Regions from separate parts of the Humitalea sp. 24SJ18S-53 genome, predicted to be linked through region 1. Evidence: predicted binding sites of a transcription regulator. Region 1 holds the regulator's gene; the other holds the start of a gene.
What was found. The regulator HrcA, encoded in region 1, represses chaperone genes, less so after heat shock. The targets are predictions, from matches to a motif close to GTTNGCACTCNCNNNNNGNGAGTGCNAAC.
Positions count from the first base shown of each region.

Region 2: a site for HrcA is predicted at 7,211-7,239, ahead of groES (co-chaperone GroES). Genes of this name have one in related genera too.

Region 1 covers NZ_CP192599.1:4,343,180-4,358,860, reverse strand. Annotated here, with positions in the region: gene ACQW02_RS20935 (amidohydrolase family protein) at 1-1,340, opposite strand, end outside; gene ACQW02_RS20930 (non-canonical purine NTP pyrophosphatase) at 1,337-1,939, opposite strand; gene rph (ribonuclease PH) at 1,939-2,655, opposite strand; gene ACQW02_RS20920 (fumarylacetoacetate hydrolase family protein) at 2,964-3,854, opposite strand; gene ACQW02_RS20915 (Bug family tripartite tricarboxylate transporter substrate binding protein) at 3,944-4,906, shown strand; gene ACQW02_RS20910 (glycoside hydrolase family 108 protein) at 4,893-6,131, opposite strand; gene hrcA (heat-inducible transcriptional repressor HrcA) at 6,276-7,352, opposite strand; gene ACQW02_RS20900 (hypothetical protein) at 7,610-8,230, opposite strand; gene ACQW02_RS20895 (aminotransferase class I/II-fold pyridoxal phosphate-dependent enzyme) at 8,410-9,600, opposite strand; gene ACQW02_RS20890 (SirB1 family protein) at 9,738-10,580, opposite strand; gene ACQW02_RS20885 (histidine triad nucleotide-binding protein) at 10,577-10,963, opposite strand; gene ACQW02_RS20880 (DnaJ C-terminal domain-containing protein) at 11,097-12,023, shown strand; gene ACQW02_RS20875 (chaperone modulator CbpM) at 12,020-12,292, shown strand; gene ACQW02_RS20870 (hypothetical protein) at 12,303-13,394, opposite strand; gene ACQW02_RS20865 (DUF2272 domain-containing protein) at 13,512-14,321, shown strand; gene ACQW02_RS20860 (NADH:flavin oxidoreductase/NADH oxidase) at 14,318-15,430, shown strand; gene ACQW02_RS20855 (DUF1330 domain-containing protein) at 15,443-15,681, shown strand, end outside.
Region 2 covers NZ_CP192599.1:5,607,610-5,623,290, reverse strand. Annotated here, with positions in the region: gene ACQW02_RS26940 (Bug family tripartite tricarboxylate transporter substrate binding protein) at 1-495, opposite strand, end outside; gene ACQW02_RS26935 (Bug family tripartite tricarboxylate transporter substrate binding protein) at 569-1,540, opposite strand; gene ACQW02_RS26930 (Bug family tripartite tricarboxylate transporter substrate binding protein) at 1,581-2,552, opposite strand; gene ACQW02_RS26925 (c-type cytochrome) at 2,613-3,848, opposite strand; gene ACQW02_RS26920 (amidohydrolase family protein) at 3,842-5,017, opposite strand; gene groL (chaperonin GroEL) at 5,136-6,779, opposite strand; gene groES (co-chaperone GroES) at 6,825-7,139, opposite strand; gene ACQW02_RS26905 (usg protein) at 7,422-7,724, shown strand; gene ACQW02_RS26900 (enoyl-CoA hydratase/isomerase family protein) at 7,743-8,480, shown strand; gene ACQW02_RS26895 (capsule biosynthesis protein) at 8,461-9,717, opposite strand; gene ACQW02_RS26890 (hypothetical protein) at 9,771-10,895, opposite strand; gene ACQW02_RS26885 (aminotransferase class I/II-fold pyridoxal phosphate-dependent enzyme) at 10,892-12,208, opposite strand; gene ACQW02_RS26880 (type I polyketide synthase) at 12,215-15,681, opposite strand, start outside.

The DNA.
Region 1 (15,681 bases):
TCCCGCGCATGATCCCACACCCGCCGGATCGCGGCCCCACCGCGCCGCACGACGGAAACCTCATCCGCCACCAGCACCTGGCGGTCGCGCAGCAACGGCACGCCATCGACGAACAGGCTGTGCAGATCGGCAGCGACGCCATTGGTCAGCAGCGCCTGCAACGGGTTCCACACCGGCTGGTAACGCGCGCCCGACAGGTCGAACAGTAACAGGTCGGCGGTCGCCCCCGGCGCGATCACCCCCAGGTCCGGCCGCAGGATGGCCTCGGCCCCCGACAGGGTCGCAGCCCCCAGCATCGCCTCCGCCGAAGCGATCCCCGCCCGCCCCGCCTGCACCTTCGCCAGCAGCGCCGCGGCGCGCAGTTCCGCCACCATGTCCAGCCCAACGCCATCCGTCCCGACACCCAGCCGGATGCCGCTGTCGAGGAACCGCGCAAACGGCACCGCGACGCCGCTACGCGCAAACGCATAGGGGCAGGACGCAATCGCCGCCCCGTGTTCCTTGACGATCGCCAATTCCTCGTCGGTCGCGAACACGCAATGCGCCAACACAGTCCCCGGCCGCAGCAGCCCCAAATCCCGCAAATGCCGGATCGGCGAGGTGCCGTAGCGCTCCTGCACGATCCCCAGTTCCACCGCCGACTGCGCCGCATGGATCGTCAGCGGCACGCCAAGTTTTTCGACCGCCGCGCCAATTTGCCGCAGCAGGTCCGGCGTGCAGGTATCCAGCCCATGCGGCCCGAACCCGACACGAGTCCGTCCACGCGGCCCCTCGTCATGCGCCGCGATCAGCGCCATCACCGTGCCGAAGCCGGTATCCGCCGCCAGCGGTGCCGTCACCGGCTTCCCATCCGGCGTCATATCCATCTTCGGTGTCGAGAACAGGTAGGGACAGGAATAGGTCCTTAACCCCAGCCGCTTCGCACGCCCGACAAAAGGCGCCTGTTGCAGCCGCCAGATATCCATGATGGTGGTCGATCCACCCTTCAGATTCTCCAGCAACGCCATTTCCGCGACGTCGCCGATCTCCTCCTCGTCCAGGATTTCCGCCGCGATGTCGCCCAGCGGCATCAGCAGCGAATAGACGACATCGCCCGGCAGATCCGCCTCGCCAATGTCATCCGCCAGGCCCCGGAACAGCGGCGCGCTGAAGGCGTGGTTATGCAGGTTCACAAACCCCGGGATCAGCAGGCTGTCCGGCAGGGCGATGCGGTCGGCATCCAAGGTCGGTGCCTCGGCGACCACATCGGCAATCCTGTTGCCCTCGATGACCACATGCTGCCCGCCGCGCAGCCCCCCGGCCGCATCCCAGATCCAGCGCGGCGAAACAACGATCGTCATCCCAGGCAAGCCTCCTTCAACAGCCGGAACGCCGCCGCACGATGGCTGATGCGGTGTTTTTCGGCCGGGTCGATTTCAGCAAAACTTTGCGTCATGCCGTCGGGAATGAACATCGGGTCATAGCCAAAACCTTTGTCCCCGCGTGGCGGCCAGACCCAGGTGCCATGCGCCTCACCCAACACACCCTCGGTATGGCCATCGGGCCAGGCCAGGACCAGCGCGCAGGAAAACCAGGCGCGGCGGTCGCGGTCGTGGCGCGCCAGTTTCTCGACCTTGGCCATCGCCATCTGGTAGTCGCGCCCGGTCGGCGTCTCCGCCCAATCGGCGGTATAAACCCCCGGCGCGCCATCCAGCGACGCCACCGAAAACCCGCTGTCATCGGCCAGCGCCACCATCCCCGACGCCCGCGCCGCAGCCAGCGCCTTGATCGTGGCATTGCCGATGAAGGTCGTTTCCGTCTCCGCCGGTTCCGGCAGGCCCAATTCCTTGGCGCTCACCACCGAAATGCCATGCTCGGCCAGCAAGGCGGCGTTCTCCGCCACCTTGCCGGCATTGTGGCTGGCCAGGCAGATCCGGGTCTCGGTCAGCCTGCGGTGCATCAGAGACCCAGCGCCTTCTGCTGCGCCGCGAACAGCGCCGCCGTGCCCTGCCGCGCCAGCGCCATCAGCGCCAGGAACTCGGCCTCCGAAAACGGATCCTGTTCGGCGGTGCCCTGGATTTCGACGATGCCGCCGCTCTCGGTCAGCACGAAATTCGCATCCGCCTGGGCGTCGCTATCCTCGGCATAATCCAGGTCCAGCACCGGCGTGCCCTTGTAGAGCCCGCAGGACACCGCCGCGACCTGGCCCGACAGCGGCACGCGCGGCAGCACGTTCAACTTCACGCAATGCTGGAAGGCCAAATGCAGCGCGACCCAGGCCCCCGTTATGGCGGCGCAGCGCGTGCCCGCATCGGCGGTCAGCACGTCGCAGTCGAGCGTGATGCTCATCTCGCCCATCGCCTCGCGGTCGGTCACGGCGCGCAGCGCGCGGCCGATCAGGCGCTGGATTTCCTGCGTGCGGCCCGATTGCTTGCCACGCGCCGCTTCACGATCGCCGCGGGTATGCGTCGCGCGGGGCAGCATGCCGTATTCGGCGGTGACCCAGCCCTGGCCCTTGCCGCGCAGGAAAGGCGGCACCCGCGCCTCGACGCTGGCGGTGCACAGCACCTCCGTCACGCCCATTTTTATCAGGCAGGAGCCCTCGGCGTAGCGGGAAACGCCGGGAGTCAGGATGACCTCCCGCAACTGGTCGGGAAGGCGGCCGGATGGGCGCATGGGGTGGGGCTCCGCGTGTCTGTTCGCGGCGCAGGAACCCCGCCCGGTTGGCCAAGTCAATCAGGCGGTCAAGTCAATAAAGCGGCGGCTTCGGGGCGCCCCGCATGTAGCGGCGCTCGGGGCGGTAGCGAAGCCGGCGCAGCAGGCGCTGGAACAAGGCGGACATGGGCGGAACCCCGGCGGTGTCCGGCGGCCCCATCCTGAAAACCGGGCCGGACGTCATGCCCGCCTTCTGGGCCCCATTCCGTGAACCGACCGTTTACGTCCGTCCACAATTCCGCGACGCCCCCAGCCCGGCGAGACAGCCCTCAGGCGTCGATCACCGGCGTCCGCAAGGTGCCGATGCCTTCGACATAGGCCTCCATCTTGTCCCCGGCCTTCAGATGCTGCGGCGGGTCCATCGCATAGCCCACGCCATGCGGCGTGCCGGTCATCACGATGTCCCCCGCCTCCAGGGTCAACCCGGCCGACAGATGCTCGATGATCGACGGGATCGGGAAGATCATGTTGCTGGTCCGGCTGTCCTGCCGCAGCTCGCCATTCACCGTCATGGTCAATTGCAGATCCATCGGGTCCAGCGCATCCGCCGTCACGATCCAGGGGCCGAGCGGGCAGGACTTGTCCAACCCCTTGCCCTTGAACCACTGCCCATGCGCCCGCTGCAACCGGCGCGCCGTCACGTCATTGCCGACCGTATAGCCAAAGATGTGCTTGAGGGCGTCGGCCTGGACGATGTCGCGCCCGGTGGTGCCGATGATCAGCACCAGCTCGACCTCGTAATCCATCGCGGTATTGATCGGGAAATGCAGCGTCGGCTCATCCGGCCCGATCACGGCGGTCGGCGGCTTGGTGAAGAATTCCGGCAGGGCCGGCGGCGGGGCAGGGGGGGCGCCGCGGGCCTTCAGCCCCTCGTTGATATGCGCCTGATAGTTGCGGCCGACGCAGAACACGTTTTTCGCGGGCCGGGGGATCGGCGCCAGCAGCTTGGCACCAGTCACCGTGGCACCCGCCGGCGGGCTCGCCGCCCAACCCGCGACCTGCGCCTTCACCTGCGGCCAGGCCGCGATCAGCGCCAGCATCGACGCATAGGGCGCAGCCCCGCCCGAAGCCGCATGCAGGTCCAACACGCTGGCCCCGGTCGCATCCAGCACCACACCCACGCGCGCGCCGGCACCCGCATCAAACGTCACAAGCCGCATTGTCCGCCTCCCTTTGCCCGGCACCCCCTTGTCGATACACTGGGTGGCGGAAACATATTGTCGATAAAAAACTACCGAGGCAAAGCCCCATGCGCAACCCTGTCCACCGCCGCGCCCTGCTGGCCGCACCCGCCCTGCTGGCGCTTCCCGCGATCGCCCAGACCGCCTGGCCCGACCGCCCCGTCCGGGTCATCGTGCCCTTCGCCCCGGGCGGGCCGACCGACCAATTGGCGCGCCAAGCGGCGCGCGACCTGTCCAGCCGCCTCGGCCAGCCCTTCGTCGTGGAAAACCGCCCCGGCGCCGGCGCCAATATCGGCATCGGCCAGGCGGCGCGCGCCACCCCCGATGGCACGACCCTGCTGTTCGTCTCGGCCGCCATCGCGATCAACCCCAGCCTCTATGCCCAGGTGCCCTACGACCTGGCCCGCGACCTGATCCCCGTCACGCGGGTCGCCACGTCCTTCAACATCATCGCCTCCCGCCCCGACCGGCCCTTCCAGGACATCGCGGGGCTGGTCACGGCGGCCCGGGCGCGGCCGGGGGCGCTGACCTATTCCTCACCCGGCATCGGCACCTCGCCACACCTGGCGATGGAGATGCTCAAGCAGCGCGCCAACATCGACATCCTGCACGTGCCGTTCAACGGCGCCGCCCCCGCGGTGCAGGCGGCCTTGGGCGGGCAGGTGGACATGGTCTCCTCCTCCCTGCCCGTGGCCCAAGCCCATGTCGCCGCCGGCACCCTGCGCGGCCTTGCCGTCACCGGCCCGGTCGCCATCGGCGGCGTGCCCAGCCTGGTCGAACAGGGCTTTGCCGGCCTCGTCTCCGACAATTTCCAGGCCTTCTTCGCCCCCGCCGGCACGCCGGAGCCGATCATCGCGCGGCTCCATGCATCGCTGCGCGCCTGGGTCGCGGAACCCGACACGGTGGCCGCGATGGAACGCCAGGGTTTTTCCATCATCGCCGACAGCCCGGCCGATTTCGCGACCGCCTTGCGGGCCGAACAGGCGGTCTGGGCCGCGGTCGTCCGCGCCGGCGGGATCAGGGCGGAGTAGGCACCGCCACCGCCTCCAGCATCCGCAGCGCCTCATCCCGCACCGACACGGTGCGCGCCGTCCAGCCGCGCCCGAACACGTCGAACTCCGCCAGGCTTTGGTAATGCGCCAGCCGGCGTTCGGCGAATTTGTTGATCAGGTCACGGGGATTGCCGGCCCGCACCGCCGCCAGGGTGATCGGCCCGATCGATCCATCCGCCGTCACCCCCGCCAATTCCTGCAGCATCTTGATCGAGGTCCGCACCCCGGCGTTCACGCCGAAATCGAAGGTCATCAGGTCAACCCCGGGCGGCAGCGCATCGCAATTGGCCGCGGTCCAATACTTGGCGCGATAGATCTCCCTGGCTTCCTCCACCTTCAGGTTGCGCATCATGTCCTCGGTGACGCTCGCCGCATCCATCTCGTTGAAATCGGCAAAGGCCTTCAGCGTGATACCGAAATTCGTCGGCCCGCCGCGATCGCGCGGGTGGTTGCTGAAGCCGCCCTCCTTCTCCAGCACCATCGCGACGCAGCGGTCGAAATTGCCGGGTTTCTGCGGCCCCGCCGCATGCATCGCCGCGACCGGCGTGGTCACGAGTTGCCGCAGCCCCTGGATCGCGGCCTGCGCCTGCTCTGTCTGTCCCTGGATGGCCGATTGCGCCTGGGCCGATTGCGCGGCCTGCAGGGTGCGGACCGTCGCATCCTTGTCCCGCGAGCCTTGCGACGAGCCGATCCAGAAATTCACCACCGCGGTAAAGGCCGCGACCAGCGACCCCACGATGATGTTCATCAAATCCCGCGCCGACTGGTTCACCGACAGGTCGGTCTGCCGCACGATGTAGAAGGTCCAGAAAAACCCGATCGTGACGACCAGGGAGATGATCGGCGCCCCCCAGGCCATCGCGCTGCCCTTGTCCGCCAGGCTCGTCATCGTGCTCCTGGCCGATTGCACATCGGCCAGCCGCTTGTTGAGTTCGTCGATCTCCGCCTGGCGCCGCTTCTCCTCCGCCTCGAAGCGAAGGCGTTCGCCGTCGATGGCGATCTGGGCAAGCTGCACCCGCAGCGCCGTCACGGCGGCGGGGTCGGCGTCCAGTTTCTGCTTGGCCAGTTCCGGGTCATCGGTGCCCGTCGCGACGCGCACGGCCTCGGTGACCGAGGCCGCGGCGGCCCCGGCGCGATCCCCGGCCAGGACGCGCACAATCTCTGGAAGGATCGAGGCGGCGAGCGCCAGGAGCGGAAGCGGCATGGGTTTCCCCTTCGCGCACGACAGGTGTCGTCCATCCGTGGCGGAGGTTTGCCGCTGTCGCGATCCGGTCAGGTCCGCCGGGGATAGTCTTGGTCGCCGCGCGGCGCCTAAGCAACGAATAAATGGGCAACGAATAAATGGGCGTCAGCCCAGCAACCGCCCGATCACCCGCGCCGTGTAATCCACCACCGGGATGATCCGGCGATAATTGATCCGCGTCGGTCCGATCACCCCGATCGCGCCCACCACCCGCTGCCGATCCGGCCCGGTCGCGGCGCCAAAGGGCGCGACCACCATCGACAGCCCGGCGCTGTCGAACAGCCCGTTCTCGGCACCGATGAAGATCTGGACCCCGGTCCCCCGCTGCGCCAGGTCCAGCAGCCGCAGCATCGTCTCCTCGGCTTCCAGGCGCTCGAACAGCGCCTCGATCTGCTGCACCTGGGCCAGGCCCTCCAGGTTCCGCAACAGCCGCGACTGGCCGCGCAGGATCAGCGACCCCTGTGCCCCGCCGCCTGCCCAGGTCGCCAAGCCGGCGCCGACCACGGCCTCGGTCAGCGCATCCAATTGGGTGCGGTGGGCGGCGACCTCATCCTCGATATCGCGCTTGGCATCGTCCAGGGTGCGGCCGCCCAGCCGGGCGTTGAGGTAATTGCTGGCCTGCACCAGGGCCGAGGGCGGCAGGCCCGCGGGGATGTCGATCACCCGGTTTTCCACCTGGCCATCGGCGGTAACCAGCACCACCAGCGCCCGGCCGGGGGACAGGCCGACGAATTCGATATGGCGCACCGGCGCCTCGCCCTTGGGCGCCACCACCAGCCCTGCTGCCCCCGCCAGGCCCGAGAGCATGGTCCCCGCCTCGGCCAGCGTATCCTGCATCGACCGCCCGGCGGCGGCGCAGCGGGCGGCGATCGTGTCGCGATCCTCCTCCGCCAGGTCGCCGAATTCCAGCAAGCCATCGACGAAGAGCCGCAACCCCCGGTCGGTCGGCAGCCGCCCGGCCGAGGTATGGGGGGCATAGAGCAGCCCAGCATCCTCCAGATCCGCCATCGCATTGCGGATGGTCGCCGGGGACAGCGCGACGGGCAGGCGGCGGGACAGGGTGCGGGAGCCGACGGGTTCCCCCGTCTCGACATACAATTCGACGATTTGGCGCAGGATGGCGCCCGATCGTTCGTCGATCGTGCGGCGTGTCTGCGGGTCCAGCACCGGGTTTGGCTGCATCAGCGATGGAGCGCGGAAAGGGGTCGGCAATGCCATGCGGCCTGGGGGCGGTCCTTGGGAATCTACCCTTGCAAGGTGGGTGGGGGTGGGGTGTGGGTCAAGCGCGGTTTTTATACCTATTTTTGGCGGGGCGTGCTAATGAATTCCCGCCCACGGGAGATGTGCGCCGCTGCCCTCCAGCCAATGCACGTGAGCAACTGCGCACGGGATAAAAAATGTATTCTAAAATAAATAGGGCGGCGCCCAAATTGTTTTGTCTACGTTGCTGATTTAGAAGGGGGATTTTTTTGATTTTTTCTTCTTAGGGGTTTCGATAGTATTCTTGTTCCCTCGAGGAGATAAAATAATGAAAGTGATACTCGTTCAGCCCGAGCGCAATCTTTTTTTACGGACAAGGCTGTAATTATTTCTTCTTTTGTTGCGCGTCTTCCATCCGTTTTATAACAAATCATCCGAATTTGATCTGCGTGGCCCGTATTCGTGTATAAGGAATGGCAATAACTGTTGCGTCGCCCTTCAAGAAATTTAATTTCTGAAAATAATTCATCATAGAAAGCATTAAATCCCTCAGTCATTTCGACTGCGAGCGAGGCTGTTTCGACTATTCCGAGACGTTGGGAAAAGCTGGTGCTAACTCCCAGCAAGTGCTCGCTGGTGGATCCATCTATTCCAGTAATTTTTGAAAAAAGAGATGGCAGGGAATTTTCAATGGCGCCGAAGTGATTTATAAAAATTGCCACCTGCAGGCCTACTTCCGGTAGTTTTTCCAAGGCACTAACTGCTCTCCATTGTTTATCTGAAATAATAAACTCGGACGGTCGTTTGGGAGCGGAAGACAGCATGATGGATTCTCGAAGGGCATCAAACTCAATACGCACCACAAACGCTGAGTCAATCTGGTGTAGCAACTGCCGAACCGACCGAGCAGAAATTTGACCGAAACGTCGAAAACTCCGCCTTTTGTATCTAGTTCAACCAGTGCCGCAAATCTTCCATCGCACCTGTCACCCGATCCGCAACCACGCCCTTCGGCAACGCCAGCAGCCGATCCAGTCCTTCACCCCCGCACCGCCCTCATCACCCGCGCAAACACCGGCAGTGCCCGCTCCACCATCGCATCCGTCGCCGTCAGGCTGATCCGAAACCGCCCCGGCATCTCCGCCACACTGCCCGGCAGCACCCAGACATCCCCGGCCGCCAGCCGGGCGGCAAACGCCACATCATCCGCCTCCGGCGCATGCGGCACGAGATAAAAAGTCCCCTCCGGCACCGCCACCTCATAGCCCGCCGCCCGCAACCCCTCGACCATCCGGTCGCGCCGCCGCTGCAACGCCGTCACGTCGATACACAGACCCTCCAACTCCGGCAGCGCGCGCTGCAGCGTTTGCCCCGCAAAAGCCCAGCCGTGCGACATCTGGGCCAGCTCCACGGCGTCGCGCAGCGCAACGCGGTCGGCCTCCGGCATATCCGGGCACAGCGCCAGCCAGCCGAGCCGTTCCCCCGGCGCCAGCAGCACCTTGCCGTAGGAATAGGCGACCAGCGTATGCGGATAGCTCTCGGCCGGGCTGATATGCACGTGCCCGTCGAAGACGATCCGCGCATAGGGTTCGTCGGCCAACAGATAGATCACCTTGCCATGCCGCTCGGATGCCTCGGCCAGCAACCCCGCCAACGCATCAAGCTGGGCACGCGGAAAAATCCGCCCCGTCGGATTATGCGGCGTATTCACCACCACCACCCGCGTCCGCGGCCCGATCGCGGCGGCGATGGCGCCAAGATCGAGGTCGAAACTCCCCGGCACCAGATCCACCGGAACCGGCGTGCCCCCCGCCGCGCGCGTCAGCCCGCCGTACAAAAACCAGCCCGGGCGCGGATAGAGAACCTCGTCACCCGGTTCCAGCACGGCCAGCAGCGCCGCCGCCAGCGCGCCAAACCCGCCCGCGGTGATGGCGATATCGGCCGCCTGGTAGGGCCGCCCACGCGCCTGGCGCAGCGACCGGGCCACCGCCTCGCGCGCCACCGGGTTGTGGGTGATATAGGCGAACCAGTGCACGCCGCGCGGCTCCGCGTGGCGGATCAGCGCCTCGACCAGCCCGCGCAGCGGCGGTTCCTGGGGGTTGCCGAAGGTGAAGTCGCAGGCATCCGGGCCAAACCCGCGCTCGCTGACGACACGCTGCACGAATTGCCTGAGGGTGCGTCGCTCCTCGGCGGTGGCCAGCATGCGGCTCGATACGGTGGCGATCGCCATGGCGCATCCTCCCTTGCCTCGGACTGCCCCTTTTGGGGGGCATGCTAGGCCGTCCAGGCGGCGGTCGGAACGTTAAACTGGGGGCGCCCGCAAGCCCCCGGCAATTTGTCCGAAACAGCAAAAACCTAAGGAAAACCTCAGTTCAAGCGTTGCCGCAACTCCTCCATCACCCCCTTCACCCGCTCCGCCGCCTCCCCCGTCGGCACCAGCGCCAAAAACCGGTCCAGACAGACCAGCGCCGCGCCGATCCGGTCCAGCCGCTGGTTCATCAACCCCGCCTCCCGCCACAGCGGCGCGGAATCCGGCGCCAGGCGCAGCATGTCCTCGGTGCAGGCCAGCGCGCCCGCCATGTCCTGCGCCTTCAACCGGCGCAGCTTGATGTTGTTCTGCAAGCGCAGCAGCACCGACCGGCGTTCCACCGGGGCGACCATGTTCGGCCGCAACTCGGCCTGCCGGCCCTCGACCCGCTTCAGCACCTCGCGCAGGGCCGGGGCATCCATCGCGGTCCCTTCGTTGAAGGGATCGACCACCACCTGGCCACGCACCCCCTCCAGCGCCAGGAAGAAGTGCCCCGGGAAGTCCAGCCCATGCACCGGCCAGCCCACCGCATCGGCCGCATGCATCCACAGCAGGCCCAGCGCGACCGGAAGCCCGCGCCGCCGCTCGATCACCTGCAGCAGATTGGCGTTCGCCGGGTCGTCATAGGTCTCGCTGTCGCCGGCATAGCCGAAGTCGCCGTGGATCACCTCGGCCAGCACGCCGCGGCGGGCCTCTGCATCGCCCTGCTCGGCGGCGGGGCTTTGCTCCGCCGCCAGGGTCATGGCGCGGGCGATGTCGGTCAGGTGGTCCATCGCCCCGCGCCAGTCGCCATCGGGGGTATCGATCAGGGCGAAGTGCAGGGCGATGGTCGCGAGATCAAGCTCCGCATCGGGCAACTGGCCCGCCGCCGTCAGCGCCGCGCGGGGATCGGGCTCCTTCAAGGGGCGGGTGCCGCGACCATGCGGCCCAGCCGCCGGCCGCCGAAGACATGGACGTGGAAATGCGGGACTTCCTGCCCACCCTCGGCGCCCATGTTGGACAGGATGCGATAGCCGCTGGCCTCCAGCCCCGCGTCGCGGGCGACGGCGCCGACCATGCGCCAGAAGCCGCCCTGTTCGGCATCGCTGGCGCCGGCCGCGAAATCGGCCAGCGAGACCCAGCGCCCCTTGGGCACGACCAGGATATGCACCGGCGCCTGGGGGTTGATGTCGTGGAAGGCCAGGGCGTGGTCATCCTCGGCCACCCGCTTGCAGGGGATCTCCCCCCGCAGGATGCGGGCAAAGATGTTGGCGTCGTCGTAGGGTGGCAGGCCGGTCGTGGACATCGGGGCTTCCATCGTGTGGCGCCCAGATTACCCGGCGGCGCGGCCTTGGGCAAAGCGGTTGGCCCCATGTGGACGTTGAACCTGGGCGCGGGCAAAATAACGGCGGCGCGGTTTCGCCAGACAGGATGGCACGATGGCCGATGATCCCTACAAAGTTCTTGGCCTCGCCCGCGATGCGACGCCGGAGGCCATCAAGGCGGCCTACCGCAAGCTCGCCCGCAAGCACCACCCGGACCTGAACCCGGGCAAGCCGGCGGCCGAGGCGCTGTTCAAGGCCGCCTCCGCCGCCAATGACCTGCTGTCCGACCCCGACCGCCGCGCCGCCTTCGACCGCGGGGAGATCGACGCCGAGGGCCAGCCCCTGCGCCCCACCGGCGGCTACCGCCAGCAGGCGGAGGGGGCACCCGGCGAACGCTACCGCCCAGGCGGCGCCTATGGCGCCGGCAATGCCGATGTGTTCGAGGACCTGTTCGCCGACATGTTCGAAGCCCGGCGCCGCGCCGAGGCGGCCCCCCGCCGCGGCCAGGACCAGGCCTATCGCCTGGCGGTGCCCTTCCTGTCGGCCGCCCTCGGCGCCACCGAACACCTGACGATGCCGGATGGGCACAGCCTGGCCGTGAAAATCCCCCCCGGCGTCGTCACCGGCCAGATCCTGCGCCTGCGCGGCAAGGGGGCGCCCGGGCGCAACGGCGGCCCGGACGGCGATGCGATGATCGAGTTGGACGTGGCCGAGCACCCGGTCTTCAAGCGCGACGGCATGGACCTGCGGGTGGAATTGCCGGTCACGATCAAGGAGGCGGTGCTGGGCGGGCCGGTGACGGCGCCCACGCCCAGCGGCCCGGTGCGCGTCACCCTGCCGCCCCATAGCGACACCGGGCGCCAGATCCGCCTGCGCGGCCGCGGCATCGCCAAGCATGGCGACCGGGCGGCGGGGGACTTGTTCCTGACGCTGAAGGTGGTGACCGGCCCGCCGGATGCGGCGCTGGAAGCCTTCCTCAAGGACTGGGAGCCTGACGCCGCCTTCGACCCCCGTGCCGGGTTGGAGGCCGCGACCACATGATCACGCTGGACCTCCTCCGCGCCCGCTTCGCATCCCTCTCGCCCGAGGATCTGCAACGCTGGATCGCCGAGGGCTACGTCCACCCCGAACCTGGCCTGGTGTTCCAGGAGATCGACGTCGAACGGGTCCGGCTGATCCTGGAACTGCGCGACGACCTGGCGGTGAACGAGGACGCGCTGCCGGTGGTGCTGTCGCTGCTGGACCAGGTCTATGCGCTGCGCCGGCGGCTGAAGCGGCTGGGCGTGGTGCCGGACGAGGACGAGGGTTAGGCGACGCCCATCACCCCGGCCGCGCCGCGACATAGCCAAAGTAATTGCCGGAAAAATCATCCTCCGACAGGCGCCCCTTGTCGGGCACCTGGATGTCGCCGCCCCAGGACCAGATGTTCAGGTCGATCGACCCCTGGGTGAAGCCCGAGGTGTGGTTCAGCAGGATCCAATGGTCGGGGATGGTGAAGACGCCGTGGTCCCGCTGCGATTTGGCCTGGATCATGTTGGCGCAGATGAACAGCGCGACGGCATAGCCCTGCGATCGCAGGCGTCCGGCCTCATCGATGTTCGCGGCCCCCTTGGTGAACCAGATGTTGGTCTCGTTGCGCTGGTCGCGGTAGCCGACCTTGGTGAACCATTCGGCCAGGTCCTCCGGCATGGTGATGCCGCCGGCCGCGTCGTCGTCGTCGTCGTAGTCGAAGACGTCGTTCTCGGAATCGCGCAGGCTGGCCAGCGCCACCCAATCGACCGGGGCGATGAAGTTGCGCGGCTTGCCGCTGAACTTCGACGGCATGGGCTTGGGCTTGTAGTTGCGGCAATCCTCGCCCGGCTTCACGACGATCGTGCCCAGCTTGCCGACGCCGGTTTCCCAGACGCTGATCACATAGGTCACGTACACATCGGGGTCGTCGTGCAGCAGGCTGGTGCACAGCGCCGATGGACCGCACAGGCTGGTGGTCTTCTGGCTGATCGACTTCTTGTCGGCCAGGCGTTCGCGCAAGCCCGCCACGACATCGGCGCGGCTGATGTGGGGGAAGACGCCGGCGCCGCCGCGCTTGGAGAATTCGTCGATCAGGCGCGGCGCCTGGCTCGCCTTGCCCTTGCCGCCGCCGCCGGGGCCGAAGGGCGCGCCGAAGGCCGGCTGGTCCGCCACCTGCAACAGCCCCGCCATCACCTGGTGCTTCAGCGCCAGCAGCAAGTCGGAATCGTCGAGGAAGGCCGCCGTCGGCAGCACCCCGGCGGCGGTCGCGCGGAAGGATGCGCGTGTCCATGGATCGGCCCAGGCGTCCTCCAGCATGCGGTCCGCCTGGGAATGCGGCATGGCGCGGGTCGCGCATGCCTGGGCGCTGTCACCGGCGGTGGGGCGGAGGATCAAGGTCATGTCCGGAGTGTTCCGGCCCGGCCATGCGGCGCGCAAGTGGATTGCGGGGCGGGCGGCATCACTTTCGCGGTGCGTGGCGCGATTACGCTTCGGCGGCGCATGCTCTAAGCAGGCCCCATGCGCGCCATCCTGTCCTCGTGCCTGGCCCTTCTGCTCGCTGCGGGCTGCGCCACGCCGCCGCCCCCCGCCACCCTGGGGCCACCGATGGCCTACCCGCCCAGCGTGCGCGAACGCCTGCTGCGCATCGCCGCCGAGGAATGGCGCGAATGGGGCGCGATCGCAGTGCCGGACGCGGCCAATCCCGGCGAGGTCCCGCCCCGGTTGGAAGGGCTGGCGGACAACATGCCCCGGCTGATCGCCTATTGGCGCAGCGTGCCGGATGATGAGGGCGCGATCGCGCGCGCCAGGGCGGAGTACGCGCCCGATCCCCTGGCGCCGCCGGCGACGCTCTGGGCCGATCCGCCCTGGTCGGCGGCCTTCATCTCCTACCTGATGCTGCGCGCCGGGGTGGATGTGCGGGAGTTCCCGCCGGATGCGTCCCATGCGCTGTACCTGGACGGGCTGACCGCGACGGCGGCGGCCTGGCCGGCCACGGCGCCCTTTGTCCCGCTGGCACCCGAACAGGCGGTGCCGGCGCCGGGCGACCTGGTCTGCGCCGACCGCAGCCGGGCACCGCTGCCCGCCTGGTCGGCGCGCGCGGCGGAGGTCGGGCGCTTCCGCCCGATGCATTGCGACCTGGTGCTGCAAACCGCCCCGGGCAGCGTTTCGGCACTGGGCGGCAATGTCGCCGATGCCGTGGTGCTGACGCGCTTTGCGACGGATACATCGGGGCGGCTGCTGCCGCGTGGCCCGGGGCGTGCGCCCTGGGTCGTGGTGATGCAGAACCGCCTTGGTCAATTGCCCCCTTTTGGAGTGCCTGGTTCATGACCGACCTCTTCGCCCCGCTGGATCTGGCCGGTGGCACATCGCGCAACCGCATCGGCATGTCGCCCATGTGCCAATATTGCGCGGCCGATGATGGGCGGGTCACCGACTGGCACATGGCGCATCTGCTGCAACGCGCCGTGGGCGGCGCCGGGCTGGTCATCACCGAAGTCGCCGCCATCACCCGCGACGGGCGCATCACCCCGGGCGACCTGGGTTTTTGGGAAGACTCGCAATTCGACGGCCATGCCCGCCTGGCCGCCGCCATCGCCCATGCCGGCGCGCTGCCCGGCATCCAGATCGGCCATGCCGGGCGCAAGGCCAGCCGGGGCGCGCCCTGGAACGACGGCCCCGCCGTGCCATCCTGGCCGACCTTGTCGGCCAGCCCTGTGCCGATGGGCAATTTTGCCGTGCCGGCGGCGATGACGGTGGCCGAGATCGAAGGCGTCATCGAGGCTTTTGCCGAAACCGCCGCCCGTGCGGCCCGCGCCGGCTACCGCATCATCGAATTGCATGGCGCGCACGGCTATCTGCTGCACCAGTTCCTGTCGCCGCTGTCGAACCACCGCGACGATGCCTGGGGCGGCGATTTCGCCGGCCGGACCCGGCTGCTGCTGGAAGCCACCCGTGCCGTGAAGGCGGTGCTGCCCGCCGATGTCTCGCTCTGGGTCCGCATCAGCCATACGGATTGGATCGAGGGCGGCTGGACCACCGATGACACCATCCGCGTCTCCGCGCTGCTGAAGGACCTGGGCGTCGAGGCGATGGACGTCTCCTCCGGCGGCATCGACCCGTCGCAGAGGATCCCGGTGGGGCCGGGATACCAGGTGCCGGGCGGGCGCGCGGTGCGGCAGGCGACGGGCATGCTGACCGCATCGGTCGGCATGATCACCGAACCGGCGCAGGCCGCCGCGATCGTCGCCGATGGCGATGCCGACATGGTCTTGCTGGCCCGCGCGCTGCTGCGCGACCCATACTGGCCGCTGCGGGCGGCCGCGGCACTGGGCCGGCTGGATGCGATTACGGTGGCGCCGCAATACGAACGCGGCTGGAATGCCCTCGGGCGCATCGCGATGGACCGCGCCGCCGCCGAGGCCATGCCACCGGTTTGAGGGAGACCCGCCATGCCCGCCTACATGATCGCCGACCTTGAGGTCACCGACCCCAGCCGCTTCGGCGAATACCGCACGGCGGTGTCGCCGATGATCGCGCGCTTCGGCGGCCGCTACTTGATCCGCGGCCCCGAGTTGGAGGTGAAGGAAGGCGCGCCCTTCTTCCACCGCCTGGTCGTGCTGGAATTCCCGAGCATGGACGCGCTGCGGAATTTCTACGACAGCCCCGACTACGCGCCCCTGCTCGCCCT
Region 2 (15,681 bases), 1.3 Mb from region 1:
CAGGTGGTTGCTGCCACCCGCCCCCGCCGAGCCGAAATTCACCCGGCCCGGATTGGCGCGGCAATAGGCGATGAATTCCTGCACATTATTCGCCGGCAGGCCCGGCGTGCAGGCCATCAGGCTGGTGCTGCCGGAAAAACTGGCGATGGCGGTGAAGTCGTCCACGCCCTCATACCCCGGGTTGGCGAAGAGCAAGGGTCCGCCCAGGTGGCTCGACCCGCTGCCCAGCATGACGGTGTAGCCGTCGGGGGCGGATTGCGCGACGAAGGCGGTGCCGATGGTGCCGCCGGCGCCGGAGCGGTTGTCCACCACCACCGGCACGCCAAGGCCTTCGGACAGCGCCTGCGCCATCAAGCGCCCGATGATGTCGCTGGCCCCGCCAGGCGGGAAGGGCACGACGTAGCGGATCGGCCGGTTGGGCCAGGGGGCCTGTGCGAGGGCCGGGGCCGCCAGGATGGAGGCCCCCAGAAGTGGCAGGGCGCGGCGACGGATCATACGATACATTCCTCAAGCTCGGTTGCGGCAGCCTGCCGCCATGGGGCCGGTGCAAGCAAGGCGCGTTCCAAACTCAACCGTCCGGCTTCGCGCCGCTGGCCCGCACGATGGCGGCGATCTTGGCCCTGTCCTCGCGGATGAAGGCATGGAAGTCGGGTTGGCTCATGCGCAAGGGATAGGCCCCGGCCGATTGCAGCCTGGCGGCCAGGGCGGGTTCCGTCAGCGCCGCGTTCAGGATGCCGTGCATCCGCGCGACGATGGGGGCGGGAATGCCCAGCGGCCCCATCAGCCCCGACCAGAACTGCACGTCGTAATCGGGCACGCCCTGTTCCTGGATGCTCGGGATGTCCGGCGCCAGCGGCCAGCGTGCGGCGGTGGTGACGCCGAGCGCCTTCACCGACCCGGCCCGCACCGCGCCGATGATGCCGGGGAAGCTGTCGAAGACGACCTGGATATTGCCGCCCATCAGGTCGGCCAGTGCAGGCGCCGCACCGCGATAGGGCACATGCACCATCTCGACCCCCGTCCGCATCATGAAGAGCACGGCATTGAGGTGATTGCCGCCGCCCGCGCCGGCGGAGCCGAAATTCACCTGGCCCGGACGGGCGCGGCAATAGGCGATGAACTCCTGGACCGTATTCACCCCAAGCCGCGGATTGACCGCCATGATGCTGGTGCTGGTGGAGAAGGTGGCGATGGCCGAAAAATCGTCCACGCCCTCATACCCCGGGTTGGCGAAGAGCAATGGTCCGCCGAGGTGGCTCGACCCGCTGCCCAGCATGACCGTGTAGCCATCGGGGGCGGATTGCGCGACGAAGGCCGTGCCGATGGTGCCGCCGGCCCCCGCGCGGTTGTCCACCACGACCGGCACGCCCAGGCCGTCCGACAGCGCCTGCGCCATCAGGCGGCCGACGATGTCGCTGGTGCCACCCGGCGGGAAGGGCACGACGTAGCGCAGCGGGCGGTTCGGGAAGCCATCCTGCGCCAAGGCGGGGGCTGCGAGCAGCGAGGCGCCGGCCAGGGCAAGCGCATGGCGACGGTTCATGGGGGGGTGGTCCTGGATCTTGGGCAAGGCTGGCGCCACGTCACGCCTCCGGCTTCACGCCGCTGGCGCGGACGATCGCCGCGATCCGCGTGCGCTGTTCGCGCACATAGGCGTGGAAGGCGGGCTGGGTCATCGGCAGCGGCACCAGGCCGACATTGTTCAGCCGTGCCTGCGCGGCGGGATCGGCCAGGGCCGCGTTCACCACCGCATGCATGCGGGCCACGATCGGTTCCGGAATGCCGACGGGGCCGACAAGCCCGAACCAGGAGGGCATGTCGAAATCGGGCACGCCCTGTTCCTGGATGCTGGGGATATCCGGCGCCAGCGGCCAGCGCCCGGCATTGGTCACGCCAAGCGCACGGACCGAACCGCTGCGCGCGGCACCGATCGCCCCGGGCAGCGTGTCGAACACCACCTGCACCTGGCCGGCCATCAGGTCGGCCAGCGCGGGGGCCGATCCGCGATAGGGCACATGCACCATCTCGACCCCCGTGCGCATCATGAACAGCACGGCGTTGAGGTGATTGCTGCCGCCCGCCCCGGCGGAGCCAAAATTCACCCGGCCCGGATTGGCGCGGCAATAGGCGATGAACTCCTGCACATTGGTCACCGGCAGGCCCGGCGTGCAGGCCATCAGGCTGGTGGTCGCGGCGAAGCTGGCGATGGCGGTGAAATCATCCACGCCCTCAAACCCTGGATTGGCGAAGAGCAGCGGTCCGCCAAGATGGAACGACGCATTGCCCACCATCACCGTATGCCCATCGGGCGGGGATTGCGCGACAAAGGCCGTGCCGATGGTCCCGCCCGCGCCGGGCCGGTTTTCCACGACGACCGGCGCGCCAAGCCCGTCCGACAGCGTCTGCGCGATCAGCCGCGCGGTGATATCGGCCGCCCCGCCAGGGGTCACCGGGACGACGAAGCGGATCGGCCGGTTCGGCCAGGGCGCCTGCGCCAAGGCGGGGGCGGCGAGCAGGGATGCCCCCAGCAGGGATAGCGTGCGACGGCGGATCATGGCGGGCTGCTCCGGGGCTGTCTCCGCCCCGGTGGCTTGCAAACCCTGTTCCAGGCTGGGCTATCGTGTCGCTTGCCCAAGGAAACGCATCAGCGCCGCCAGATCCTCGGGGTTTTCGAGCCGTTGCATCGGCATGGTGGTGCCCGGCGTCACGATGTCCGGCCCGCGGGTGAACAGGTCGGCGACGGTGTCGGGTGTCCAGACGATGTCACCCTGGGCCAGCCGTGGCGAGAAGGCATAGCCCGGCAGGCTGCCCATGCGGCGGCCGAAGATGCCGTGCAGGCTGGGGCCGGCCAGATTGCCGCCGCCTGGTGTTACCGCATGGCAGGCGGCACAGGCGCGAAAGACCCGCGCGCCATCGGGGTCGAGGCCGGCCTGCTCGGCCGGTGCCGCATCATCCGGGCCAAGCGGCGACAAATGCCGGCCCGTGGCCACATCCCAGGCCCGCACGCGCCGGTCGGCGCCGCCGGTCCATAATGTCGCGCCATCCGGGGCGAAAGCCACGGACCAGACCGGCAGGCCGGGGCCTTCCAGTACGCGCAACAGCCGCCCCGCCGCGATGTCATACAGCGCCACATTGCCACCGAGCGACGCCGCCGCCAGCACGCCATTCGCCGCCGACAGCGCCACCACCGGACGCCCGCTGTCGGCCAGGACGCGTTCGCCGCCTTCACCGGTGAGGACCCGCACCGTGCCATCCACCCCCGAGACCGCCAATGCGCCACCGGGCAGTGCCGCCAAGGCCGTGCGCGGCAGGCCGTATTCTGCGATCACGGTGCCCTCTGGCCACAGCCGCAGCGTGCCGTCGAAACCGGCCGAGACCAGCGCGCCGTCGCGGAAGGCGACGGCATTGACCGGCCCCTGGTGCGCTTCGAACACCGTCGCCCGGCCCTGGTGCCACAGCCGCACCGACCCATCCCAGCCCGCCGAGGCCAGCCGCCCATCGGCGGCCGCGGCCAGGCCCGCGATCGGGGCGGTGTGCCCTTCCAGCACCCGTGCCGGTTCGCGATCAGGATTTTGCAGCGACCAGAGGGCGATGCGCCCGTCCTCGCCGGCACTGGCCAGCATGCCGTCGGGCAGCATGGCCAGCGCGTTCACGCCGCCAGCGTGCCAACGCAGCACGCGGCGCGCGGTGCCGGCGACAGGATCCCACAGGATCACGGCGGAATCGAAGCCCGCGCTGGCCAGGGTGCCGGGGGTGGTCGCCAAGGCGCGGACAGGCCCGCCATGCGCCGGCGCGTCCTGCGCCGCCGCGGGCAGGGCCAGCAGCAGCAGGACGGCCAGGGGCCTCAGCACAACGCGTTATCGCGGGCGACGACGCGCCCGCCGGCGATGACCAGGCGGCGCTTCGGCTGGCCGACCACGGCCTGGGCGATGGTTTCGGCATCGACCAGCACCGCTTCCGCCCGCGCGCCCACCGCCAGGCCGTGGTTGGCGAAGCCGCAGCCCAGCGCGGCGGACCCGGTCACGCAGTCCAGCGCCATGGCGATCTGGTCGTCACGGCGGAAATCGTTCTTCAGCCCGATCAGCATGGCCCGGGTCAGCATGTCTGGGCTGCCATAGGGGGTCCAGGTGTCGCGGACGCCATCATTGCCGCCAAAGATGGTGACGCCAGCGGCACGGCAGGCGGCGACCGGCGGCACGTTGCGCGACGGCGGCGCCGTGGTCGCGATCGCCACCCCGGCACGCGCCAGCATCGCCAGCAACGCCGCCTGGCGGGCGGGTGCCACATCGCCCAGGCAGAAGGCGTGGCTGACCACGACACGCCCGCCCATGGACAGGGCCTGGGTGCGTTCGGCGATCAGTTCGAGCGAGAAAGCGCCAAGCTCGCCCGGTTCATGCAGATGCACATCGACCGGCCGGCTGAACCGTTCAGCCAGGCCAAAGATCGCATCCAGGTGGCCCTTTGGGTCACGCTCGATACCGGACGGGTCGAGGCCGCCGACGATATCCGCGCCATCGGCCATCGCCTGCACCATCAGGTCAAACGTGCCAGGGCGCCCGAGCATCCCCGATTGCGGAAAGGCGATGACCTGGATGTCCTGCACCCCCGCCCGGTCCTGCCGCAACGCCAGCAGCGCATGCAGATGGGACAGCCCGATTTCCGTGTCCACATCGGCGAAACTGCGGATGCGCGTGGTGCCGAGCGCCAAAAAGTCATCGGCCAGGCGCCGCGCCTGGCGCAGCGGGTCCAGGCCGAGCGCGCGGCGCTGGTGGCGTTCGTTCTCGATGCGGTCGGTCAGCAGCGGGCCGCATTCATTGACATACCAACCCATGCCCCAAAGCGATTTGTCGAGGTGGGTATGACCCTCGATCAAGCCGGGCAGCAGCAGCGCGCCATGGCCGTTTTCGCTGGTCGGCGCGGTCAGCCCGGGGCCGAAGGCGGCGAAGCGCCCGTCCTCGATCAACACATCCGTGGGCGCGCCACCCAGGGGTCGGACGTTGTGCAGCAGCAAGGCGGTCATGCGGGGCATCCCGAAGCGTGATGCCGGCAGGTTCGCGCTTGTGCCGCGGCAAAACAAGAAGGGCGGCCCGTTGCCGGACCGCCCCCCTGTCGAACGCTGATCTCCGAAAGTCGGAAGATCAGAAGTCCATGTCGCCCATGCCGCCCATGCCGCCGCCGCCGCCAGACGGCGGGGCCTTCTTCTCGGGACGCTCGGCGACCATCGCCTCGGTCGTGATCAGAAGCGACGCGACCGAAGCCGCATCCTGCAGCGCCGTGCGCACGACCTTGGTCGGGTCGATGATGCCGGCCGCGACCAGGTCCTTGTAGGCGCCGGTCTGGGCGTCGTAGCCGTAGACGTAGGTGCTGTCGCGGAGGACCTCACCAGCGATCACGGCGCCATCCTGGCCGGCGTTGGCGGCGATCTGCTTCAAGGGCACCTGGATGGCGCGCTTGATGATGTCCACACCGACCTGCTGGTCGTGGTTGGCCACCTTGATCGACTCCAGGTTCTGCGAAGCGCGGAGCAGGGCAACGCCGCCGCCCGGCACGATGCCTTCCTGAACCGCGGCGCGGGTCGCATGCAGCGCGTCGTCGACGCGATCCTTGCGCTCCTTGACTTCCACTTCCGTGGAGCCGCCGACGCGGATGACGGCGACGCCACCGGCCAGCTTCGCCAGGCGTTCCTGCAGCTTCTCACGGTCGTAGTCCGAGGTGGTCTCCTCGATCTGCGCCTTGATCTGCTCGCAACGACCCGTGATGGCATCCTTTTCGCCGGAGCCGTCGATGATCGTGGTGTTCTCCTTCTCGATCCGCACGGACTTGGCGCGGCCGAGCATGGCGAGGGTCACGTTCTCGAGCTTGATGCCGAGGTCTTCGGAGATGACTTCGCCACCGGTCAGGATCGCGATGTCTTCCAGCATCGCCTTGCGACGATCGCCGAAGCCAGGGGCCTTCACGGCCGCGACCTTCAGACCGCCGCGCAGCTTGTTGACGACGAGCGTGGCCAGGGCCTCACCCTCAACGTCTTCGGCCACGATCACCAGCGGGCGACCGGACTGAACGATGGCTTCCAGCAGCGGCAGCATCGGCTGCAGGCTGGAGAGCTTCTTCTCGTTGATGAGGATGTACGGGTTTTCCATCTCCGCAATCATCTTCTCCGCATTCGTGATGAAATACGGGGAGACGTAGCCGCGGTCGAACTGCATGCCTTCGACGACATCGAGCTCGGTCTGGATGGACTTGGCTTCCTCGACGGTGATGACACCCTCGTTGCCGACCTTTTCCATCGCCTTGGCGATCATTTCGCCGATCTCGGTCTCACCGTTGGCGGAGAGCGTGCCAACCTGCGCGACTTCGGCGGACGTCGTGATCTTGCGGGTCTTCTGCTCGAGCTCGGCGACAACCGAGGCCACGGCGAGGTCGATGCCGCGCTTCAGGTCCATCGGGTTCATGCCGGCGGCAACGGCCTTGCAGCCCTCGCGGATGATGGCCTGGGCCAGCACGGTCGCCGTCGTCGTGCCGTCGCCGGCCGTGTCGTTGGTCTTCGAGGCCACTTCGCGCACCATCTGGGCGCCCATGTTCTCGAACTTGTCGGCCAGTTCGATTTCCTTGGCGACCGTCACACCGTCCTTGGTGATGCGGGGCGCGCCGAAGGACTTGTCGAGGACCACGTTGCGGCCCTTGGGGCCCAGGGTCACCTTGACCGCATCGGCCAGGATGTCCACGCCGCGCAGCATGCGTTCACGCGCATTCGCGCCGAACTTAACGTCTTTGGCAGCCATGTTGCTGTCTCCTGAAAAGGTTGGGTCTTGAGAAGAAAGGCTGGCTTACGCCGCCTTCTTCGCCGCGGCGGAGGTGTCGAGGACGCCCATGATGTCGCTCTCCTTCATGATGAGGAGATCTTCGCCATCGAGCTTCACTTCGGTGCCCGACCACTTGCCGAACAGGATGCGGTCGCCGGCCTTCACGTCCAGGGCGCGCAATTCGCCCTTGTCGTTCAGGGTGCCGGAGCCGACGGCGACGATCTCGCCTTCCTGCGGCTTTTCCTTGGCGGTGTCGGGGATGATGATGCCGCCGCGGGTCTTCTCTTCGGCTTCGACGCGACGAACGAGAACGCGGTCATGCAGGGGACGGAAGGCCATGGTTGTGTCCTCTCCTCATGCCAGGATTGGTGTCTTGGCTGGTTACGGAACCGCCTCGGGGTGCAGGGTGTGTTAGCACTCACCCCCGAGGAGTGCCAGCGATCTAGGCCCAGGCACGCCGCAGGTCAAGCGCCCGGCAGCACTCTCGGGCGATGAGTGCCAACACACTCAAATCACACGATTTTTCTTGGCAAAGCAGCAACCAATTATGCCAGCATCATCTTGAGCGACAGGAGGAACCGCCGAGAACGGCGCAAGGCATCAGGAAAGAGGTATCACGTGATGGATCTTTCAGGCATCGAAACACTGATCACCGATCCCCTCACCCATCGGGCGAAAGTGCTGCCGAACTGGCGCCTGACCACGGCGGAGATCCTCTATCACCTGCCTGACCATCCGGGGTTGTTGCAGACCTTCATCTGGCAGAAGCACGATTTGGCGCCGCGCTTCCCCGAGCTGCACGGCTTTCTCGACTTTTGGCGGCGTGAGATCGAGGGCCCGCTGCATTCGGTGCGCGTCGCCTCGGCCGCGCTGATCAGGACGGCGGAATTCCGTTTCGCCGATGGGGTATTCCGCCTGCACTGACGCGGCTAGCCTTTGGGGATGCCCGACTCTCCCCTGCTGGCGTCCCGCTTCGGCGGCGTGCTGACCCTGAGCTTCAACAACCCGTCCGCGCGCAACGCGCTGACGCAGCCCATGGGGGCGGCGCTGATCGGCGCCCTGGCCGAGGCCGCCGATGACCCATCGGTCGTCGCCGTGGTCCTGACCGGGCAGCCGCCGGCCTTCTGTGCCGGGCAGGACCATGCGGTGCTGCGGGCGCTGACGCCCGACAATGTCGGCGACTGGGTGCATGCGCTGGGCCGGCTGTATGACGCGATCCGCGCCTTCCCCAAGCCGATGGTCGCCGCGATCGGCGGGGCGGCCGCCGGGGCCGGCTTGCAGATGGCGCTGTGCTGCGATCGCCGGATCGCCAGCCCCGCCGCCCGGCTGATGCAGCCGGAACTGCGGGCGGGCCTCAGTTCGATCATGGGGCCGATGCTGATCGGGCTTTATGCCGGGCAGGCGGCGATGCAGCGCCTGGCCCTGGCGTGCGAGGCACTGGACGCACCGACCGGCCAGGCCATGGGGCTGATCGACCAGGTGGTGCCCGAGGACGGGCTGCTGGCCCAGGCCCGCGCCGCGGCGCTGGCGATGGCCGGGACCGATGCAACGGCGTTCCGCCTGACCAAGGCCTGGATCCGCCACATGTCGGAACCCGCCTTCCGCGACGCGATCGAGGGCGGCATCGCCGCCCAGCGCGAAGCCGTCGCCAGCGGCGCGGTCAAGCGGGCCTTGGGGTAAGCACCTCGCTCCGGTATTCCGGCAGCCCCGCGCTCAACCGTTCCGCCGCGGCATAGGCCGCCGCATCCAGCCCGGGGTTGCGATAGAAGGCGCCGCGGATGTGCAGGAAATGCGCGATGGCGCGCACGAAGGCTTCCCGCAGCACCGGTTCCGGCGCCTGCGGATTGGACCAGAACGCATCCAGCGTGCCGGCCGACGTGATGCCGGGAATCCGATACAGCGCGTCGCCCAGCGCAAAGGTCGGCAGGCGTTCCACGATCGCGCGCAGCCCGACGGTGCTGGTGACGGTGACGACGCCCTGGCACCGCTCCACGATGTCGCCAAGATTGCCGCCGCCGAGATAGGCGACCCGTGCCGCGATGCCATGCCGCCGCGCCGCGGCCCGCACCCGCCGGCTCCAGTTCTTGGCGAAGGGATCCAGTGGATGCACCTTCACCAGCAGATGCGCCTCCGCCGGCGCATGCGCGGCGAAGGAGGCGAAGACGTCCTCGATCACCGCGTCATTGTCGGGGTAGTGCGAATAGGCGCGGATGGCGAAATCGGTTTCCATCTGCAACGCCAGCAGGAACAAGGGCCCCTGGCCGCGCAGATCCTCCATGATCTTCGCCGCATGGCGATTGGCGATCGACCGCAGCGCCAGGCGCAGCCCCATGCCCAGGTAGATCTGCAACGGGTGGTGCAACTGATGCGTCGTATAGGCGCGGAACCGCCAGGACAGGTGCGTGCGCAGCGAATAAAGGATGTCCAGGATCGCCTGGTTCACGAAGGAATCCCAGTAGCGCACCACCAAATCCGGTGAGCCCAGGGGCTCGGCCAGGCGCAGGATCGCGGCCGGGTCGCGCGGGAAGGCGGTGGCCCCGTTCATCCCATCGTGTTCCAGCGTGATCCAGTCCGGCCGGATGTAGCCGAAGTCGGTGACCGCGATCCGCACCCCCCGCGCCCGCGCCGCGGCGATGGCGACGATATGATACTCCCGCGCCTCACCCAGCAGCACGATGTCGGTGATGGCATGGGTGTCGAGGTAGGCTGCGATGAAACCGGGCCATTCGGCCGGTGCCCGCACGAAATCCGTGGCCCCCGGCGCCGTCCACAGCGCCCCGTCGCCACCGGCCAGGTTGATGCGGAAGGTCGCATGCCCGCGCGCACGCAGGGCGCGGCCAAGCAGGTCGAAGAACGGGCTGATCGGTCCCTGCAGGAACAGGAAGCGCTTGGCCGGGGGAATATGCGGCTGCGACATGGGAGTATGGGGATGGATCACGCCCCGGACGGGCTCTGTCAACACCGCGTCCATCAGCCGATGGTGCTGCCCCAGATCGCCCAGGACCGGTCGACCGGGGCCGGCAGCCGCTCCATCGCCAGCCGCATCGCGCGATTGGAGTCCAAGACCCAGGAGATTTCGACCTCCGCCCAGCCGCGCCGGTCCGCCAGCCCGATCGCGGCCGACAGCAGCCCGGCCACCGCGCGTGCGGAAACGGGCGACCCCCGCACCGCCCCGATGGTGCCCAGCAGCGGGATGCGCGCCCGCGCCGTGCCGCCCGGCAGCAGCGCCCGCGCCATCCGCGCCCAACCAAAGGGCAGCATCCGCCCCTGGCAGGCGACCGTCGCCGCGGTCAGGTCGGGCAGGATGGCGCAAAGCCCGACCGGGCGGCCCTGGAACTCGGCGAAGAACACCTCGCCGGTCAGCAGGGCGGGGCGCATCAGCCGGCCGATGGTCGCCGCTTCCAGCGGGCCGACGCGGGTGGCGCCCCAATTGGCGGCCCAGCCGTCGTTGTAGAGGTCGGTGACCAGCGCGGCCTCGGCGGCGAAACGGCGCCTGTCGAAGCGGCGGATGGCCAGTCCCGGCATGCCCAGGCGCGCTGCGCGGGCGCGGTGCTTTTCCTCGGCGACCCGCAACAGATGGGCATGCACCACCATCTCCCGCACCAGGCCGGTCGCATCCAGCATGGCGGGCAGCCAGGGCGGGGTGATCGGGGTCCGCAGGCTGCCCGGGCGCCCAAAGCCGGCGACCAGCGCCCCGACCTCATGGTTGATCGACACCGATAGCGGCCCGCGCCAACGCGTGATGCCCCGCGCGGACAGCCAGGCGGCGGCGGCGGCCAGCAGCGCCTCCAGCACCGCCGCATCCTGCTCCAGCGCCAGGAAGCCGAAGGTGCCGATTGGCGCCACGTCCGGCAGCAGCGGGCGGGCCGCGGTGATCCGCCCGACCGGCCGGTCGCCGCGCCAGGCGATGAAGCGCGCGACCTCCCATTCCCGCAGCACGCCGTTCCGGCGGGGGTTGAAGACCAGGGCTTCCTCGAAACGCAGCGGCACCGACCAGCCCAGGCGGCGCGGCAGGTCGAGGAAGGTCGCGGCATCGCCGGCGCTGTCGACGGGCCGAACGATCACACCCGTGCCCGCGATGGGCGGAGCGTTCAACCCGCGCGCCGCTGGCCGGAATCGGCCGCGACCAGCGCATCGGCGGCGGCGTGCAGGTCCTCGGCCGTATGGGTCGCCGACAGGAAGAACCGCAGCCGCGCCGCCTGTTCCGGCACCGCGGGGAAGATGATCGGCTGCACATTCACGCCCGCTTCCGCCAGCGCCGCCGACAGCCGCCCGGCCCGGATCGAGGACCGGGTCAGCACCGGCACGATCGCATGCCCGGCCGAACCGCCCGTATCGAAGCCCCGTTCCCGCAACAGGGCCAGGAACCGCGCGGCATTGCGGTTCAGCCGGGCGACCCGCTCGGGTTCAGCCCGCAGCACCGCCAGCGAGGCGACCGCCGCCGCCGCCAGCGCGGGCGCGATGCCGACCGAATAGACATAGCCAGGGGCGGTGTGCCGCAGCCAATCGACCAGCCCGGCGCTGGCCGCGATATAGCCGCCGCAACTGGCCAGGGTCTTCGACAGGGTGCCCATCCAGATATCGACCTCGGTGGGGTCCACCCCCTGCGCCTCGGCCAGGCCCCGCCCGGTGGCGCCGAGCACACCCAGCGCATGCGCCTCATCCACCATCAGCCAGGCGTCGTGGCGCCGGGCCAGGGCGACGAAGCGGGCAAGGTCGGGGACATCGCCATCCATCGAGTAATGCCCCTCGATCAGCACCAGCGCCCGTTCGGCGCCGCGCCGGGCCTCGGCCAGCGCGGCTTCGGCGGCGGCCCAGTCGTTATGGGCGAAGGGCACGCGCCGCGCGCCGGACAGGCGTATGCCCTCCAGGCAGGAATTGTGGATGGCGGCATCGTGCAGGATGACGTCGCGCGGCCCCATCAGATGGCCGATGACCGTCACATTGGTCGCATGGCCCGATACGAAGGCCAGCGCCGCCCCGGTCCCGTGATGCGCCGCCAGGGCGGATTCCAGCGCCGCATGCACCGGCCTTTCGCCCGACACGATGCGGGAGGCGGAGGCCGACACGCCGTAATGGTCGATCGCCGCATGCGCCGCCGCCGCGATCCGCGGATCGCCGTTCAGCCCGAGGTAGTCGTAGGAGGAGAAGTTGATCACCTCCCGCCCCGCGATGCGGCTGCGCGCGCCCGCCCGGGCCTCGTGCGGGATGTTGAAGGGCGATGGGATGTCGAGGCTCTGCATCGCCTCCCGCATCAGCCCGAAATCGCGCAGCGCCGGCAGGGTCGAGAAATCGCGCGGGTCGTCGGGGGAAAACGTCTCGGTCAACCGGCGCTTGGCCAGGCGCTGCACCAGTTGCAGCCGCTGCCCCGCCGAAAGCCCGAAACCGCCGCCCGTACCGATACCCATGCGTATCTATACCCCGCCGTCGCGGGGCGCTGCCACAGGCTCAAGCGCCGCCTGGGGCTCGAAACTCTCGACCAGCGCGTCCATGGCCATTTCGCCGCGTGTGTCGGACAGGCCCTCGGCAATGCGGGCGGCCAGGCGGGCGATGGTCAGGTCCTCGGTCACGGCGGCCAGGGGCACGGCCTGGCCGATGCGCTGTTCCAGCGCGGTGCGCAATTCCAGCGCGCCCAGGCTGTCGAGGCCAAGGGACGCGACCGGCGCATCGGGCAGCACATTGTCGGGCGGCAGGCGCAGGATGCGCGCGACTTCCTCGACCGCCAGGGCGACCAGGCGTTCGCGCAACTGGTCGGGCGCCAGGGCGCGCAATTCGGCGCGCAGATCCTCGGGCGGCCGGGCCGTGTCGGTGCCGCGCATGGCGGTGAACATCGGCTCGGCCAGGATCGGCAGCAGCGCGCCCGCCTTACCCCAGGCCAGCTGCGCCAGCGCCACCACCGGGCGGCCGGAGGCGAAGAGCGCCGGCAGCGCGTCCAGCGCCGCCATCGCCGCCATCGGCGCCGCACCGATACGCCGCTGCAGGACGGCGGCGGTCGCGGCATCGGCGGCCAGCACGCCGGTATCGGCGATCGGCCCCCAGGCCACGGCCAGCGCCGGCCGGCCCATCGCGTGGCGGCGCCGCGCCAGCGCCTCAAGCCCCGCATTGGCCGCGACGTAATTCGCCTGCCCCGGATTGCCCAGCAGCGTCGTCGCCGAGGAAAACAGCAAGAACAGCCCCAGCGGATCACCCGCCGTCAGCCGGTCCAGCGCCAGGGCCGCGTCCAGTTTCGGCCGCAGCACGGCGGCGAAGCGCGCGTCGTCCAGCGCCGTCGCGGCGCCATCGTCGAACACCGCCGCGGCATGCACCACGCCGCCGATCGCGCCATCGGCCCGGATCGCGGCCAGGGTCGCGGCCAGCGCCACCGGGTCCGCGACGTCGCAGGCATGGGCCGAGGCATCGGCGCCCAGGCCCGCCAGCGCCGCGATGGCACGATCCATCCCCGGCGTCGCCGGGCCACGGCGGGAAATCAGCGCCAACCGCTTCACGCCCCGCGCGGACAGCCATTTGGCGGCTTCCAGCCCAAAGCCCGAGGTCCCGCCCGTCACCACCACCGTGCCCGGCGGCGGCACCCATTCGACCGCCGGCGGCGCTTCGGCCGTCGCAACACCCGCTTGCGGCGGGATGATCACGATCTTGCCGAAATGCGTCCCGGCCTGGAGCGTGCGGAACGCGGCCTCGATCTCCGACGCCGCGCGGACGGCATGCGGCAGCGGGCGGGCCGCGCCGCTGCCGGCCAGGGCCAGCATCCGCCGCAGTGCCGCCTGCGCCGCGTCGGGGCGCGCGACGGGCAATTCATCCACGTCCACGGCGAAATAGGTCACGTTGCGCCGCAGGGGGCGGAGCGACACGCGCCGGTCCTCGAAGAAATCGCGCTTGCCGAGTTCGATGAAGCGCCCGAAGGGCTTCAGCAGCGACAGGCCCTGTTCCATCGCATCGCCGGCCAGGCTGTTCAGCACGACGTCCACGCCCTCGGGCCAGGCCGCGCGCAGGGCATCGGCGAAATCCGGGTCGCGGCTGTCGAGCACCAGGTCAGCCCCGGCCAGCCGCAAGAACGCCCGCCGCGCCGCCGTCCCGGCCGTGGCGACGACCCGCGCGCCGGCCGCCTGCGCCACCTGCAAGGCCGCAAGCCCCACGCCGCCCGCGCCGCCATGGATCAGGACGGATTCGCCGGGGGCGATCCGCGCGCAGCCTTCCAGCGCATGGATCGCGGTCATGAAGGCGACCGGCAAGGTCGCGGCGGCGGCGGGGTCCAGCCCCTGCGGCAGCGGCACCAAGGCCGCATCGCGGGTCACCGCGCGATCGGCCAGGGCGCGCGGCGCGAAACCGAACACCCGGTCGCCCGGGCGATGCATGGCACCCGCCCCCACCGCCTCGACCACGCCGGCGCATTCCATGCCGAGGCCGGCGCCGGCAAAGCCGTCCATCAGGGCTTCCTCGGGCAGCAGCCCCTGGGCCCACATCACGTCGCGGAAATTCAGCCCGGCCGCGAGGACCCGCAGCACGACCTCTCCCGGTCCCGGCACGGCGGGCTGGGCCATCGGTTCCCAGGCCAGGGTGCCGAGGTTGCCCGGGTGGCGGATCGCCAGGCTGCGCGGGCCCGGTGCCTCGGACTGCGGCAGGGCGGCGACGCGCGGCGCCAGCCGGGCGGCGGGCGTCAGCACGACCTCCGGTTCGCCGTCCTGCGCCAGGGCCGCGGCCAGCAGCGCGGCGGCGGCGGACGCGGCGATGCCGGGGTCCAGGTCGATGCGGACCGGCTTCAACTCGGTCATTTCATTGGCCAGCACGCGCAGCGCGGCCAGCACGGCGGCGGCCCCCGCATCGCCGGCCTCGGCGCCGCGCACGACCACGCAGAAACTGGCGCCGGTGCCGCGGCAGGTCTCGGCCAGCCGCATCAGCGCGCCGAGGCAGGTGGCCAACCCCGCCGGTTCCGGCGCCAAGAGCACCACCACGCGGGCGCCACGCAACCGGCGCGGCAGGATCTCGGCCGGGAAGGCGGCACGTTCGGCCAGCGCAGGCAGCAGTGGCGCCAGCGCATCGGCCAGTGCCGCGCTGGCGGCATCGGCCAGCAACAGGGTGGTCGCGGACGGTTCGGCCACCGGGGCCTCGGCTGGGCGATGCCCGGCCAACAGCAGCGCGGGCCAGGGGGCGGCGACCAGATGGCGGGCCTCGGCACCGGCCAGCCCGGCCTCGTGCAGCGCGATGGTCCAGGCGGGGGCATCGGGCAGGCCCTCGCCCTCCCACCAGGCGGGATCCTGGCCGCAGCACAGGTCCCACAACCGGCCCGGCGCGGGTTCGGCCAGCAGCAGGATGCCGCCCGGCGCCAGGGACGCGGCCAGCACCGGCGCGATGGCGCGGCCGGCGCGCGACATGGCCGACGGGGCCACGCCCAGGATCAGGTCGGCCGGGGGCAGCGGCTGGCCGGGCGCCCAGGCCGCCTGATGGATTTCCACACCCGGCGGGGCGATCGGCGGGGCCGCGCCTTGCAGGGTCGCGATGGTCAGCACCACGCGCCGCCCCTGCGCCGCCAGGGCCGTGGCCAGGGGCGCGGCAAGCCCGCCGACCCCGACCTCCAGCACCCGCAGCGGCCGTGCGGCCGGCCAGCCGGCGACGGCGGCCTCGGCGGCGGCGGCGACGACCTGCACCAGCCGCGCCCAGCCCCCGCTGCCGATCGGCGGCAGGGTGCCGGCCTGGGCCGCGCCGGCGTCCGATCCCATCAGCGCCACCGGCAGGGTTTCGATCGACCGCGCCAGCCAGGCCAGGTCCGGCGCCAGCGACGGTGCCTCGGTCATCACCTGGCGCCAGATGTCGCCGGCATCGGGCAGGGCCGCGCCTTCGACCGGCCGGGTGCCGGTGCCGGCGGGATCGGCTTCGACCAGCCCAT